DNA from 2 places in the Micromonospora sp. NPDC048935 genome. Region 2 is predicted to be linked to the other one. Evidence: riboswitches for the same ligand, from Rfam matches in the RefSeq annotation. Region 2 holds a riboswitch; the other holds the start of a gene.

The links. Region 2 has a riboswitch for cyclic di-AMP ahead of ACGFIW_RS27285 (coiled-coil domain-containing protein). Riboswitches for the same ligand answer to the same signal wherever they lie in the genome.
Region 1: another riboswitch for cyclic di-AMP. It lies ahead of ACGFIW_RS05250 (C39 family peptidase); the one in region 2 lies ahead of ACGFIW_RS27285 (coiled-coil domain-containing protein).

The regions. Positions count from the first base shown of each region.
Region 1 is NZ_JBICTZ010000001.1:1,053,682-1,060,965, reverse strand. It holds gene ACGFIW_RS05270 (aspartate aminotransferase family protein) at 1-154, opposite strand, end outside; gene ACGFIW_RS05265 (glycosyltransferase family 2 protein) at 446-1,474, shown strand; gene ACGFIW_RS05260 (hypothetical protein) at 1,443-1,901, shown strand; gene ACGFIW_RS05255 (alpha/beta fold hydrolase) at 1,989-2,735, opposite strand; gene ACGFIW_RS05250 (C39 family peptidase) at 2,869-3,708, opposite strand; cyclic di-AMP (ydaO/yuaA leader) riboswitch at 3,942-4,083, opposite strand; gene ACGFIW_RS05245 (hypothetical protein) at 4,349-5,137, opposite strand; gene ACGFIW_RS05240 (hypothetical protein) at 5,270-5,713, opposite strand; gene ACGFIW_RS05235 (acyltransferase family protein) at 5,806-7,035, opposite strand.
Region 2 is NZ_JBICTZ010000011.1:216,612-223,895, forward strand. It holds gene ACGFIW_RS27260 (STAS domain-containing protein) at 1-302, shown strand, start outside; gene surE (5'/3'-nucleotidase SurE) at 319-1,146, opposite strand; gene ACGFIW_RS27270 (PfkB family carbohydrate kinase) at 1,143-2,105, opposite strand; gene ACGFIW_RS27275 (SRPBCC family protein) at 2,287-2,754, shown strand; gene ACGFIW_RS27280 (hypothetical protein) at 2,919-3,425, opposite strand; gene ACGFIW_RS27285 (coiled-coil domain-containing protein) at 3,628-4,698, opposite strand; cyclic di-AMP (ydaO/yuaA leader) riboswitch at 4,704-4,835, opposite strand; gene ACGFIW_RS27290 (cation diffusion facilitator family transporter) at 4,948-5,865, opposite strand; gene ACGFIW_RS27295 (HelD family protein) at 5,973-7,284, opposite strand, start outside.

The DNA.
Region 1 (7,284 bases), on a different contig from region 2:
GGCGGCGAGCGGCGAGCAGCCGAGGGTGGTTGTGCCCGTGGTTGAGCACGCCGACCCCGCCGGTGAAGTCGAGGATCTGGCGACCTTCTCTCGTGTACAGGTACGCCCCCTCGGCCCGGTCGACCAACTCGCGACCGAAGCCGAACGAAGTCATGAGCTTCACCTGCGACCTGTTCACGTACTTGCGGTACAGCTCCTGCACCTCGTCGACATCGAGGTCTTCCGCCTGCCCCAGATCGATGAGTTTCGCCATGCGCCCCTCCTGTGGGTCGTCAGCGTTGTTCGTGGTTCGCTACGACTATGGTGGAGCCGGTTATTCCTGCGTTGTCCTTGCGTTATCGGCCGTGTCGTAGACGGTCGAGAGTGCGGAGGCGGTCAAGGATTAAACGAGGATAGTCGATAGATAAAGCGATGGGCTTTACTGACTGCACCTATCGTCATCCGGATGTCGGAGGAACGCATGGAGCCGCTGGTTTCGATCGTCGTGCCCAACTACAACGGGGCTGACACGCTTCCCCTGTGTCTGCGCTCGCTACAGGGTCAGACCTACCCGAACATCGAGATCATCGTCGTCGATGACGGTAGTTCCGACGACTCGCTGGCGATTGCGAAGCGGTTCGGTGTCACCGTGACCAGCACCGGTTCCAACATGGGTTGCGGCGTGGCACGAAACACGGGCGTAGCGCGATCCACCGGGGAGATCGTGTTCTACGTCGACTCGGACATCGCGTTGGCCAGTGACGCCGTGGCCTCCGCTGTGGCAATTCTGCGCGGTGACTCGACCATCGGTGCGGTCTGTGGCGTCCAAGACGCAGAGCCGCTGGTGAACCGCACGCTGGTCGCCCAGTACCGAGGTTTGCAATACCACTACTGGTCGGCCAGTTCGGAAGGCGACGTGTCGTTCCTGTTTCCCTCGCTGTGTGCCATCCCGGCGAAGGTGCACACCGAGATCGGTTCCTTCAACCCGAAGCTGAAGCAGACGGAGGAGGTCGACTTCGGCTACCGGTTGTCACAGCGGTACCGCCTCCGGCTCAGCCAGGCGGTGCGGGGAAGGCACGCCCACGATCCCAGGTTGCGGATTCTCCTCCGTAAGCTGTTCCACCGGGCCCGACTACGCGTGCCGCTCTACGCGGATGCCCGCCACTTCGCCAACGGGTTCGAAACACGTCAACGAGCGTGGGCCAGTCTTGCGGCGGCGGCCTCGCTGCCCGCATTCCTGCTTCCGCTCATCTTGGGGCCGGCTGGGCTGCTCGGCCCTGTGTTGATGTTGGCAGTGTCGATCGCGTGCGATGCGGGCATGTACAGGTTCGTCTTCCGCCGGCGTGGACTGGCGTTCCTGGCCTTCTTCGTAGCGACCCACTATGTGGTGAACCTGACGATCGTCGCGGGCGTCGCCGTCGGTGCGGTCCAGTGGTCGGCCTCCAGGACGTTCCGTCGGCTCTATGAAGAGCACGATCTCCAGCCGGCGAGCTGACCGGCCGCGGGGGGCGACCGCATGCTGGGCGGGGTCGGAGTTCGGCGGAGGCGATGACGAACCGCAGCACCTCCTCGGCGCCCATCAGCGTGGCCCCGAGGTGTGCCACGATCCTTTGCTGCCCGTCGGCGAGGGTCTCGCTCTTGACCGACTCGATGTCCTCCTCGTCGATCCCGACGACATGCCGGACGACGGCTGCGGCGTCCGCGACCGGCCCGACGACGTCGACAGTCAGCACGACCCGTACGGCGTCCCGCAGCGCCTCCTCGATCGCGATGATCAACTCGGCCTCGTCCGGACCGTCCTCGTCCCGGCCCCGCAGCCCCGTCTCCCGGGTCTCCACCGGCCGGTCGACCGGCCCGGGGTCGAACGGGTCGATGGCGGTCCGCACGTACAGCGCCTCGACCGTTCAGGCTCACGGTGGTGATCAGGGATTGCTCGACTGTGGACATCCACGCGGGATGGTGGGCGTCCGGGTGTGGCGCCACTACCGGTTCTACACCCGCAACGAACCTCAGCGGTACGCGTCCAGCAGCGCCAGCACGGCCGCCGGGTCCTGCACGTGCGCGTTGTGCCCGAGGCCGGGCAGCGTGTCGACCGGTACGCCGTACTCCCTGAGCTGCGCGTCGGTGACCATCGGGTCGTGCTCGCCACGCGCCAGCAGCACCGGGGCGTCGGTCGCCGCCAGCAGCGCGCCCAGGTCGGGCTCGCCGACGGCGAAGGCGTGGGGATCCATGGCGAGACGCCACTTGCCGTCGACCTGACGAAGGCCGGCGTCCACCACCGGGTGGTCCGGTGGGAGCAGGCCGGCCAGCCCGGAGACGCGCAGGTAGCGGCGGGCCGCCTCGGTGCGGCTGGCGAACCAGCTCACCGGGCGGGCGGCGAGTTCGGCGGCACGGTCCAGCTCGGCGGGTGACCAGAGCGCCTTGATGCCGAACCCGACCACGGCGTCCACCGGCATCCCGGCGTCGCGCGCGGCCAACGCGAGGCCGACCACGCCGCCCAGCGAGTGCCCGAGCACGACGAGCCGGTCGTCGGGGGCGAGGGCCTGCGCGATCCGCTGTGCGAGACCGGCGAAGGAGTACGACGGCAGCGGCGGTGCCCAGCCGTGGCCGGCGAGGTCCGGTGCCAGCCACCGGCCGGGCCAGTGTTGTTCCAGGTGCGCCGCGCAGGGCAACCACACGTCACCGGTCGCCCCCATGCCGTGCAACAGCAGCAGGACCGGCCGTCGACCGGCGTGACCACCCGATTCGTCCACCACGGCCGCAGTCTCCCACGGTTCGCTGGCCGGGACGAGAGTCGCCGACGGGGGCGTACCCCGGGCCGGCGGGAGAGACGCCGCGGGCGTCGGCCCCTTGTGGGGGACGACGCCCGCGGCGGTTCGGGTGCCCGGGTCAGGCGGAGTAGCCCCGGCTGGTGATCCAGTTGGCCAGGTCGATGGTGGTGATCCAGTACGACGGGTCGGCCGGGTTCGCCGAGTCGGCGATCCGCACGGTGCGGCCGTTGTCCTTGTAACCCACGACAGCGACGTAGTGACCGCCGCCGTAGGAGTGCCAGCCGCCGTCGGTGTCGGTGGCGTCGCCGACGACGTTCGCCACCACGCCCCGGCCGTCGGTGATGGCCCGGACGACGTCGGCCTGGAGGCGGTCCATCTGCGCCGGGCTGGGCGCGCCGGGGAACATCCGGGTCCGGTACGGGGAACCCTTCACCTCGGCGTTGAGCGCCCGGGTGGTGTCCTCGGCCGAGTTGGTGCCCATCTCGGTGGTGCCCAGTTCGGCAGCGAGTTCTTCCTGGGTACGGTCGATCCCGCTGGCGCTGAGCGCGTTGCGGGTGGCCGCCGGGCCGCAGTTGTAGTACGTGTTCTGCGCCTCGTACTCGTAGTCGAGCACCTTGGTCGCCGGGGGCTTCGGCCGCTCCGGCTTACGGGTCAGGTCCGGGTTGCTGCTGACCTTGGCGGCGGGCGCGGGGGCGCTGGTGGCCGGGGCGGCGCTGGACGGCGCGGCGCTGGCCGACGGGGACGCGTCGCCGCGGGAGGTGGTGATGTCGCTGCGCATCTCGGCGACAGTGGTCGCGGTGCGCGGAGCGGCCGGGGCGTCGTCGGCGACGGTGAGCAGGGTGCCGGTGGTGGCGGCGAGCACGAGGGCCGCGGCGGAGGCGGCGACGATCTGGTACGGGCGCTCGGTCGCGATGCGGCGGAGCTGACGCTGCATGGTGTGCTTCACGGGGTCCTCCACGGATCGGGGGGAGAGCGGCACACCGGGGCGCGACCGGTGTCCGGGCAGGCGCCAGCGCGCGGACCGTGGTCCGCGGATGGTGAACCGCTCAGGGAATCGCCCGGCACGGCCGGGCGGGAGAGGCGATGACCCGAGGGGTCAGCTCACCGTCACTGGACGGATGAGCGGGGGCACCGCTGCGCCGTGGAGGCGAGGGAACAGCCGAGGGGTGGAAAGGTGCTGCACGAGTTGGGAACTCCTTCCGACACCGCCGACCGGGTTAGCTGACGGATTCGGGCGGGAAGATCGCCCTACCGCGGGCCGTGGCTCGCGGATTCACCCCGGACTTACTGATGGGTCCCCGGTTCGTTGATCACGATTGAGCGGGTCGGCGCGGCGTCGCCTCTTGCGATCGGTTACCGCACCGGACGGGACGACACTACTGGCCCACCCACACCCTGCCAAGCCGGCCTCACCTGCGTAAACCTCAATGGGAGCCGCAATTTCTGCGCGTATTGCCGATGACGTGACTCGATGGGACAACCGGTGACGGCGACGCCTCCGGTCGACAACCGGACAGGCCGCCGGCAATGCGGCCACAATCCCGGGAAAAATCGAGCCGATCGTGCCGGACGCCCGATTCGTAAATCCGTGACCGGGCTCACATAACGGATCGGGCTCGAAGGGCACGGGCCGGGCGCCAGCGTGCCACGACGGCGGGCCGGGGCACCCCGCGCACCAGCCGGCGGGCGGGCGCCGGGCTCGGCCGCAACCGGGCAACCGCCGTGGCCGCCTCCACCGCGAGGGTGCGCGCCGAGGAGGCGGCCAGGTCCGCATCCCGCCAGGCGGCCCGCTCCGCCGTGGCCGCGGCCTGGTAGTCGGCCAGCCGCGCGTCCCGGATCGCCCGGCTGAGCAGCGCCTCCTGCTCGACCGGGTGCCGCCGGGGATCCCAGCCGCGCCGCCGCCCGAAGACATCACCGAGCTGCGCCATGGTCAGGTCACCCCGCCAGTACGCCGCCGTCGCCGCCCGGTGCAGGTAGCGCTCCCGGGACGCGTACTCGGCGGGGGTGCGGGGGGTGCCCGGGGTGGGCAGCGCCCCGGACACCGCGAAGCGACGCGCGGCGGTGTCCGCCTCGTCGTACCGCGCCCAGGCCCGTTCCACCTGCTCCTGAGCCGTCAACCAGGCATCCCGTCGCCGCCCGGCCGTCTTGGCAGCGCCGGCCGCGGCGACGGCCACCTCCTCGGCGTACCGGTGTCTGTCGACGGTTTCGGCCGCGGCCACCTCGCGGGCGGTCGGGACGGGCGGCGGCGGGCCGTCGGCGGGCCGGTCCCGTTCGGGCCGGGCGACAAGCACGGCGAGGACGCCCAGTGCCAGCAGGAACAGGGCCGACCAGATGGCGGCTGCCTGCGGCACCTCGGTTACGAACTGGTAGAAGACGACTGTCTCCATGGTCGGCACCTCGCGGAGGAAGCAGAGCGATGGGAGCCCCACCGGCCGCCGGCCACGGCGGGCCACGGGATCGGCGGGGTGCGGAGCTGGTGGGTCGACAGGGCGCGGCGACGGGACGCGTGTCCCGCTGGCTCAGCGCCCGGGTGGGCCCCGGGGCGGCCAGTTGTGCAGACCGTCGACGAGCGGCAGCCGGTCGGACCCGGTCGCGCACACCGGCAGCACGCCGGTCGCGATGGCGCCCTGGGCGCCGGGGAGAGCCGGTTGTGCGTCGACCGACCAGGCCGGGAAGGCCCCCTCGGCGACACCCGCACCGGCCGCCGGCACCGGGTGCGCGGCCTCCTCGGCCGCCGCCGGCCAGGTGGGCCGGCAGGCCGCCGCGGGCGGACCGGAGCCGAACGGCGACAGCACCGCGCTCAGGCTCGGCACCGCGCTCAGGCTCGGTAGGGCGCTTGGCGTCGGCACGGTGGCCGGGCCTGCGCCGAGCGCCAGGGCCGCGACGACGGCGAGGCTGGTCAGCACCCGTGTCGCCCAGCGCGCCACCCACCACAGCGGACAGGTGAACGCGACCGGAAGCACCTCCCCACGCTACCGTCGTGCCGACGCCTGGCGCACCGACCACGGGCGTGTCGGCGTACGCCGCGCCGAGACGCTGACCTGGGTGGACGGTGTCAGCGGGTGTCCGCGTACGTCGATCGATTCTCGGTCTGGTCGGGCCCGCCGGGCTCGGCTCGGGCACCCACGCCGCCGGTCGCGTCGGCGGCGGCCTGGGTCGCGGCGGTGCGTTGTCCGGGCACGGACACCGGTCGGGCCGGACGGCGCGGCGCGAGCCGGCGCATCATCGGGGTTTCGACGAAGCGGTGCAGCAGCCCGGCGAGGACCAGGTTCGCCAGCAGGAAACCGAGCACCACGGCCGGGCCGCGCCAGCCCGGGAAACCGGTCCCCCAGTCACCGCTGAAGCGCAGCACGCTCGTCATCACCAGCACGTGGACCAGGTAGAAGGCGAAGGAGACCTCGCCGAGCCAGACCAGCGGCCGGGACCGCCACGGCGACCGCCGGTCCCGCACGTCCGCGTCCGCGGCGGCGGTGATGACGAGCAGGTACGCGACCGCGAGCAACGTGGTCCACAACTCCGCGGGGATCCACTGCGCGGCCACCACCCAGACGCCCACGAAGATGACGCTGGCCCAGGTCAGCCCGGGGCCCCGCCAGAGACCCCGGCGCATCAGCTCGGCCGCCACCGCGCCCAACCAGAACTCCAGCGACCGGGCCGGCGGGAAGATCTGGGTGAACCACCACCGGCTCACCTCGGGCACCAGGTGCTGGGCCGGCCAGAGCGCGAGGATCAGCAGGGGCAACGCGACGAGCAGCACCACGAGCAGCGTCGGCCGGGCCCGGCGCAGCAGCGGCAGCACCAGCGGCAGGCAGAGGTAGAAGAAGAACTCGCAGGACAGCGACCAGCTCACCGTGTTGATGCTGTAGAACCAGCCCGGGCGGGGATCCCACGCCTGCAACAGCAGCAGGTTCTCCAGCGCGGCCGCCGGCAGCACCGGGTCGGCGAACCACCAGGCGACGAGCACCGTCGCCCCGAACAGCACCAGGTGGTTGGGGTAGATCTTGGCAACCCGCCGCCGCCAGAAGGTGCGCCGCGAGTCGCCCTCGCGCGCCGACCAGACCAGCACGAACCCGCTGAGGATGAAGAAGAACTGCACCCCGGACAGGCCGAGGCTGAACACCTTGTCGACCACGGCCTTGTAGTCCGGTTCGGCGATGATCCGCATGGTGCCCGCGTGGAAACCGAAGACCAGCAACGCGGCGATCCACCGCAGCCCGGTCAGCGAGGGCAGCCGGGCCGGCGCCGGGCCGGGCCGGGCGGTGGACGCCGCGTCGGTGCTCGTCATGCGGGGATACCGAGGCTTGGCAGGGTCACCAGCACGTTCGTATCCTCCTCGACGCGGCGTGGACGGCGCGACGGCGACGCCCGCGACGGCCCGGCAGGGCCGCACCCGGGGCACCCTACCGGGTCACTCCCGGGTGAACCGGACGCGTCCCGCCCGTCGCGGGCCCGATCCCGCCGGTCGTCGTTAACCTTCCGCTGGTCGGGAGTTCAGCGACTCCACCATCGTCGGCCACGCGCGGTTCCGGGGCCG
Region 2 (7,284 bases):
GCGAGATCGACGTCGACACAGCGTACGAGGTGCGTGAGGCGATCGCGGAGGTGCTGGCCAAGGGCCGGCCGCTGCGCATCGAGCTCAACATGAGGCTTGTCACCTTCATCGACTCCGTCGGCATCAGCGCCATGGTTGCCGGCTTCCAGACGGCCGAGGTCAGCGACGTCAAGCTGGTGGTCACCGAGCCGAGCCGGTTCGTGCACCGGCAACTCTGGGTGACCGGCCTGCTCGGCCTGTTCGGTGCTCCGGAGCCCTACTTCGCCGGCGCTGCCACCCCCGAGGTGCTGCCCGGCGCGTGAGCGCCCGGCCGGACCGTCAGGGCCGGTCGTCCAGCCCGGTCAGGTCGACATCCGTCGCTTCGGTGACTGCCCGGATGGCCGTCACCGAGGCGTACCCGGCGGCCAGCAACGCCACGTCCGTGCCGGGCTGGGCGGCCTGCCCCGGCTCCTCCAGCGACGTCCGGACGAAGCCGTGGCCGGATTCGGCCACCGTCATCTGCACCTGACCGAAGCTGGCCAGCGTGCCGCGTCGCACCCCGCGCAGCCGCCCGTGCGGCAGGTCCGGGGCGTTGACGTTGAGCACGCTCTCCAGCGGCGCCGACGTCAACCGGGGCAGCAGGTCCAGGGCTACCCGCGCGGCGGTGCTCCAGTGCCGCTCGGCGTCGCGTACCCGGGCGGCGGCGTCCACGGCCGCGCCACCGCTGGCTGCCGTCGCCTCGCCCGCGGACAGCACGTCCAGGGAGACCGCCATCGCCCGGCAACCGTTCATCGCGGCGGTGAACGCGGCACCCACCGTCCCGGAGTGCAGCACGGCCCGGCCCGCGTTGGCACCCCGGTTGATGCCGGAGAGCACCACCGACGGCGGCGGGCCGAACGCGCCGTGCAGCGCGATCAGGGTGATGAAGCCGGGGGAGCCACCCACCCCGTACGCCGGCACACCCGTCAGGTCCGGCAGCGGGTGGTCGTTCACGACGACCCGCCCGTCCCGCTCCACGGCGCTCATCGCGGCGCTGGTGCCGCTCGCCTCCTCCAGCGGCGCGGCGACCACCACGTCCAGGCCCCGTTGCGCCGCCGCCCGGGCCAGTGCCTGGATCCCCGGCGCGGCGATCCCGTCGTCGTTGGTGATCAGGACCCGCAGCGTCATCGCTCGACCACCCGGTCGGCCAGCTCGTCCGGGGTGGTCCGCTCCTGGGGCCGGCTGTCCGCCGGCACCAGCCGGACCCGCTCGACCAGGCCGGTGATCGAGTCCAGTCGCCCGGTGCCCAGGCCGTGCCGGGTCACGTTCATCGCCCCGGCGGCGGCACCGGTGCGGATGGCGGTCCGGATGTCCCCGCCACGGGCCACGACGGCGGCCACCCCGGCGGTCATCGAGTCGCCCGCGCCGCGCGGGTCGGCAGCCTCCAACCGGGGCATCTCGACCTCGAACAGTTCCCCGTCGACGAGCGCCAACGCCGGCTGGTCGGCCCGGCTCACCACCACCGTCTCGGCACCGGCGGCGTGCAGCTCGTACATGGCCCGGGTCAGCTCCAGGCTGTCGTCGCTGCGGGCACGGCCGTCGCGGATCAACTCCTCGTGGCTCACCTTGAGGAAGAACACGCCGCTCTCCAGCACCGCGCCGAGGTGATCGCCGGAGAGGTCGACCACCACCCGGCCGCCGTTGGCGCCGAGGTCGGCGGCGAAGCGCCGGTACAGGTCGGCCGGGACGAGCCACGGCTCGTTCGGCCCACTGAGGACGCTCACCGCCGCCCGCAAGCCCTCGCCGAGGGCCAGGTTGTACAACTCGTCCAGCTCGTGTCGGCTCAGCGGCTGCCCGGGCACGTCGGCGATCTCCTGTCGCGAGCCGCCCCGGCGATCGTGCACGTACCCGCCGCTGCCGGAGTCCCGGACCACCACCTTGAGGTCCACGCCCTCGCTGACCAGTAGTGGCTCCAGCACCTGGCCGATCTCGCCGCCGAGGGCGGCGCAGAGCACCACGTCGACACCGAGCGACAGCACCATCCGGGCCTGCCAGACGCCCTGCCCGCCGGGGTGCAGGTGCAGCTCGGGATGGTCGTTCGGCTGGTCCACAGTGACCGTGAGCTGCGGCGTGGGCGCGAAGACCATCACGTGCCCGCTCACCGGTCGTCACCGCGCATGATGTCGCCCATCGTCCTATTCAGGTAATTTCCCACCGGTCGACCTTAATGCGACAGCCGGGGTTCGTCCGGGCATCCGGCGGCCGTCGGGCGTTGCCAGCCACGCATCGGTACGGGACGATCGTGCGACAAGCGACGGTGGGAGACGTGTGCTCAGCAGCGATACCTTCAGCTACACCGTCCAGGCCCGGTGCACGCTGGCCGAGGCGGCGGCGATGCTCAGTGACCTGACCCGACAGGGCGAGCTGCACCCGCTGATCGTCCGGGTCCGTCAACTGCCGCCCCGACCCGGCGCCCAGGCCAGCTACACGATCAACGACAGGTTGGTGGCCGGCCCACTACGCTTCCGCACCACGTATCACGCGGACGTGCTGAGCAGCGGCAACGACGAGATCATCATGGTGGCCCGGCAGTGGCCCGCCACCACTGTGCACAACCGCACCCGACTGCGCGCCGAGCCGGACGGCCTGGTCCGGATCGACGTCGAGATCACCCTGACCGCGCCAACTCCACTGTTCCGGTACGCGTTCCGCCAGGCACGGGCAGCCCACCTGGCCCTGGCCGCCCGCCTCGGCCCAGCCCTGAGCCGCACCAACAACCCCCCACTCTCCGCCTGACCCCACCCCACCCCCCAAGCCCGCCCCGGCCCTGCCCCCCGCCCCGCCGATCTTGCAGTTTCTGTCGGCGATATCCGGTGGAATGCCCCGTTATGTCGGGACAGTAAGTGCAGGATCGCGGGCGCGGGAGCGGGAGCGGGAGCGGGGGTGGGGTGGGTTGTGGGTCAAGGGGCTGTCGTGATCGTTGTTCGGTTCGGGGTCGCGGCCGCGGCTGGGCGGCGGCCCCACGGCTTGTACGTGGACAGCACCGTTGCGATGATCATCAGGCTGGTCGACACCGCGGGCGCGATCACCAGGTCGACGCGGTCCCGTGCGGGGAGGGCGGCGCCCACCGCACCGGCGTGCCGCAGATTCGGCGTGAGCAGGAACAGCACCAGCCCGACCATCACCGTGGTGAGCACGAGCTTGGCCACCACCCAGCGATAGCGCCAGAGGCCCCACGGGGTGAACAGCGCGCTGGCGACCCCGACCAGCCAGACCAGGACGCTCAGCGGCGCGAACAGCACCGTGCCGACAAGCGCCGTGACCGGGTAGACAACCGCCGGGTCGGCACCCCGCTGGACGGCGATGCCGAGCGTCAGGAGCACCAGGTCGGCACCGAGCCAGCCGAGCGAGGTGACCAGGTGCAGAGTGAGGAGCCCCTTGCGGGCGGTGGGTGGGATCCGGCGCATACCGCGATGCTGCCCGCCGACCCGCGCCAGGTCGTCCGATCGCCGACGACATCCGGGGTACGCCCGGCGACGTACCCCGGCTCGGTGCCGTGCTCAACACGACATCGCCAACTCCGGGGTATCCGGGACGACGAGATACCCCGGAGTTGGCGAACGCGAGTGGATCATCCCCGGACCCGGACCGGGGGAGCCGTCGGGTGGGTCAGTAGACCGACAGGTGTACGTGGTTGGTGTGGTCGGTGGACGGGGTGCCACCGGCGCCGCTGTACGACTTCCACCCGCTGCTGGGCAGCCAGATCTGCCGGTACCAGATCACGTACAGCACGGCGAGCCGGTCGGCGTTGCGGATGAAGTACGCGGCCAGGTTGTTGCCGTACGTCTTGTCGCCGCCGGTGGCGTTGCCGCCGAAGCCGCTCGTCTGCGCGGCGAAGTCGCAGGCCCGGCCCTTCGGGTGTTCGCCGGAGCCGCTGGGGCGGTGACAGGAGACGTACCGGGTGAAGCCGGCAGCCTTGGCCTGGTTGAGCGCGTGCAGGGTGCGCGGGGTGATGCAGCCGTTGGCGGGCGTGGGGTCGTTGACGCTGCACGACTCGGATGGCCAGGAGCCATCGGAGTTGCGCGGTGCCGCCTTCGCGTTGGCGGTGGAGGTGCCCCGGTTGGAGCCGGTGTCGGCGGTGGTCTGCGGCGGCTTGGGTGTGTTGGCGACGGTGAGGGCGCGTTCGGCCTGCTCCTTGCGCTTGGCCATGACCGTGACCTGCTTGCGTTGTTCGGTGATCTCGCCGTTCAGGGCGGCCCGGGTGCGGTTGGCCTGGTCCTTGGTGGAGAGCAGGTCGCGCAGCACCCGGTCCTCGTTGGCGGCCACCGCCTCCAGTGCGGCGGCCCGGTCCATGAAGCCCTCCGGGCTGCTGCTGTTGAGCAGTGCCGACACCGCGCCGAGCCGGCCGGTGCGGTACGCCACGCCGGCGATCTGGCCGACCTTGCCGTCGCGCTGGGCCAGCTCGACCTCGATGCCCTTCAGTTGGGTGGCGAGCTGTTGCTGCCGCTGCACGGAGGTGTCCAGAGCGCGTTTCGCGTCCAGGTAGCCCTTGCTGGCGGCCTCAAGTTGGGCGCGCAGCGACGGGGTGCCGCCCTCCTCGTCGGAGTCGGGTGCGGCGGCGGCCCGTAGGCCGGTCGGGGGAGCGGCCGAGGCGGCGCCGGCCGGGAGTGCGACGCCGAGGGCGAACATCGCGACGATCAGGGCCGCCAGTCGGGCGGCGGGGGGTCGTGCTGGTGCCACTGCGCATGTCCTTCCGTCAGCCGCCGACCGGGTTAGCTGACGGGTTCGGGACGGAAGATCCCTACCGCTGACGCGGATGCACCCCAGGAACGTGGTTCCCCGGTTCGCCTGGTTGGGCGATTAGGCGGCGACCGCCACCGGCGCCTGGAGGGCGCCGCCTGGTGGAGGCCGGGACCGAGCCTACCGGTGCCGGTGGGGCTGCTGCAGCCGATGTGACGGAAGGTGCGCGCGTCATCACGGAAACGGGTGTTACCACTCGATGGAGCCACAGGCCCCGGTGGCGGCGCCGGGCTCGATCTGCAACGTCGCGTGTTCGATCCGGAAGTCGTCGTGCAGGGCGGTACGCGCTGCGGTCAGCACCGCGCCGACCTCCGCGCCGGGTGCCATGGTCAGGTGCGCGGAGGCGACCTCCATGCCCGAGGTGAGCGTCCAGACGTGCAGGTCGTGCACCTCCACCACACCGGGTACGGCGGCCAGCCGGTCGTGCACGGCGGTCACCGGCAGGTGTTCCGGGGCGGCCTGCACCAGGATGCGGACGGCGGCGCGGGCCAGCCGCCAGGTGCGCGGCAGGATGAACGCGCCGATGGCGACCGCGACCAGCGGGTCGGCCCACCACCAGTCGGTGACGGCGATGAGCAGTGCGGCGCCGATCACACCGAGTGAGCCGAGCAGGTCGCCGAGCACCTCCAGATAGGCGCCCTGGAGGTTGATGCTCTCCCGGGCGCCGGCGCGGAGCAGGGCGAAGGCGGCGATGTTCGCGAGCAGGCCGAGCACGGCCACCACGAGCATCGGGCCGGCGACGACCTCGTGTGGGGCACCGAAGCGGCGGATCGCGGCGATCACCACGTAGATCGCGACGCCGGAGAGCAGGACGGCGTTGGCCAGTGCGGCGAGCACCTCGAGGCGGTAGAGCCCGAAGGTGCGCTGTGGGTCGCCGGTGGCCCGTCGGGTCGCGGTGATCGCGGCGAGCGCCATCCCGATGCCGAGCACGTCGGTGAACATGTGCCCGGCGTCGGAGAGCAGGGCGAGCGAGCCGGTGCGCAGGGCGGCCACCGCCTCGACCACCATCAGGGTGGCGAGCAGCCCGAATGCCGCCCAGAGGCGGCCCCGGTGCTGCTGTGCGGCATTGGCGACGGACCCATGGTGGTGGTCATGACCTGCGCCCACGAGATCCACCTTCCGCTGCCGGCCGGGGCCCGGTCAAATGTATGTTCACATCGCTATGTGTGCAAGTGTTGGGCCGGCCGCTGGCCCGGCCGACGAGCTGGCACGGATCAGCCGGTCGGGTCGATGGTGGTGAGTCGCTGCGTGGCCCGGGACAGCGCCACGTAGAGGGTGCGTACCCCGGCACCCGGATCCGCCCGGATCTCGCTCGGGGCGACGAGCACGACTCCGTCGTACTCCATGCCCTTGGCCTCCAGGCTGGTCACCACCTGCAGGCGCGGCGCGTCGAGCGCGGCGAGCCAACCGGCGACCTCGTCCCGACGGGGAACCGGCGTGATCACCCCGACCGTGCCCTCCACCTCGGTCAGCAGGCCGGAGGCCGCCTGCACGGTCGCGGTCTCCAACCCCGTCGCGGGCACCACCAGCTCGACCGGATCGACCCCGGTGGAGCGCACGGCCGTCGGCAGCGGCAGGTCGGGGTAGAGCCGGCGGATCTCCGCCGCCGCCACCGCGAAGATCTCCGAGGAGTTGCGGTAGTTGGTGGTGAGCGTGAAATCGTGCCGCTTGCGTCGGCCCAGCGCCTGGTCCCGGGCCCGGTCCAACTCGTCGGGGTCGCCGGTCCACGCGGTCTGCGCGGGGTCACCCACCACCGTCCAGGAGGCCAGCCGGCCCCGCCGACCGACCATCCGCCACTGCATCGGTGAGACGTCCTGCGCCTCGTCCACCACCACGTGCGCGTAGTCCCGGTAGTCCTCCGGACGCTCCCGCGCCGCCGCGCGGGCGGCCCGCTGCCGGTCGCTGGCGGTGCTCAGCTCACGGACGCCGCCAGCGAGCTGGAACGGGTCGCGCCGGGCCTTGGCCGGCTGCACCGGCTTGCCGAGAAGGGCGTCCAGCTCGTCCAGCAGTGCGATGTCGGCGATGGTCAACCCGTCCGACTCCAGGTTCCGGTACGCGGCGGTGAGCAGCCGGATCTCCGCGCCGGAGAGGATCCCACCGGCGTACCGCCGCAGCCGGTCCGGCTGTGCCAGCCAGCCGAGCACGTGCCGCGGGTGCAGCCGGGGCCACCACGCCTTGAGAAACTCGCGGAACTCCGACCGCTCGGCGATCTCCGCCTCGAAGGTCCGCTGCTCCGGCAGCCGAACGCCCACCTCACGGGCCTGCGCCCAGAGCGCGGCGAAGATCCCGTCGAAACCGGCCCGGCGGACCTCGTTGCGTCGGGCGCCCCGGTGCAGCGCGCGGTCGCGGACCCGGTCCAGCGCCGCCCGGTCCAGCCGCAGCAACGTGCCCCGGTAGAGCAGCCGCAGCTCACCCGGGCCGCCCGGCACCGCGTCGCGGGCCGCCCGCTCCAGCACCCGGCGCATCCGCAGCGAGCCCTTCACCGCCGCCACCTCGGGCGGGTCGGTACGGGTGGCGCTCATTCCC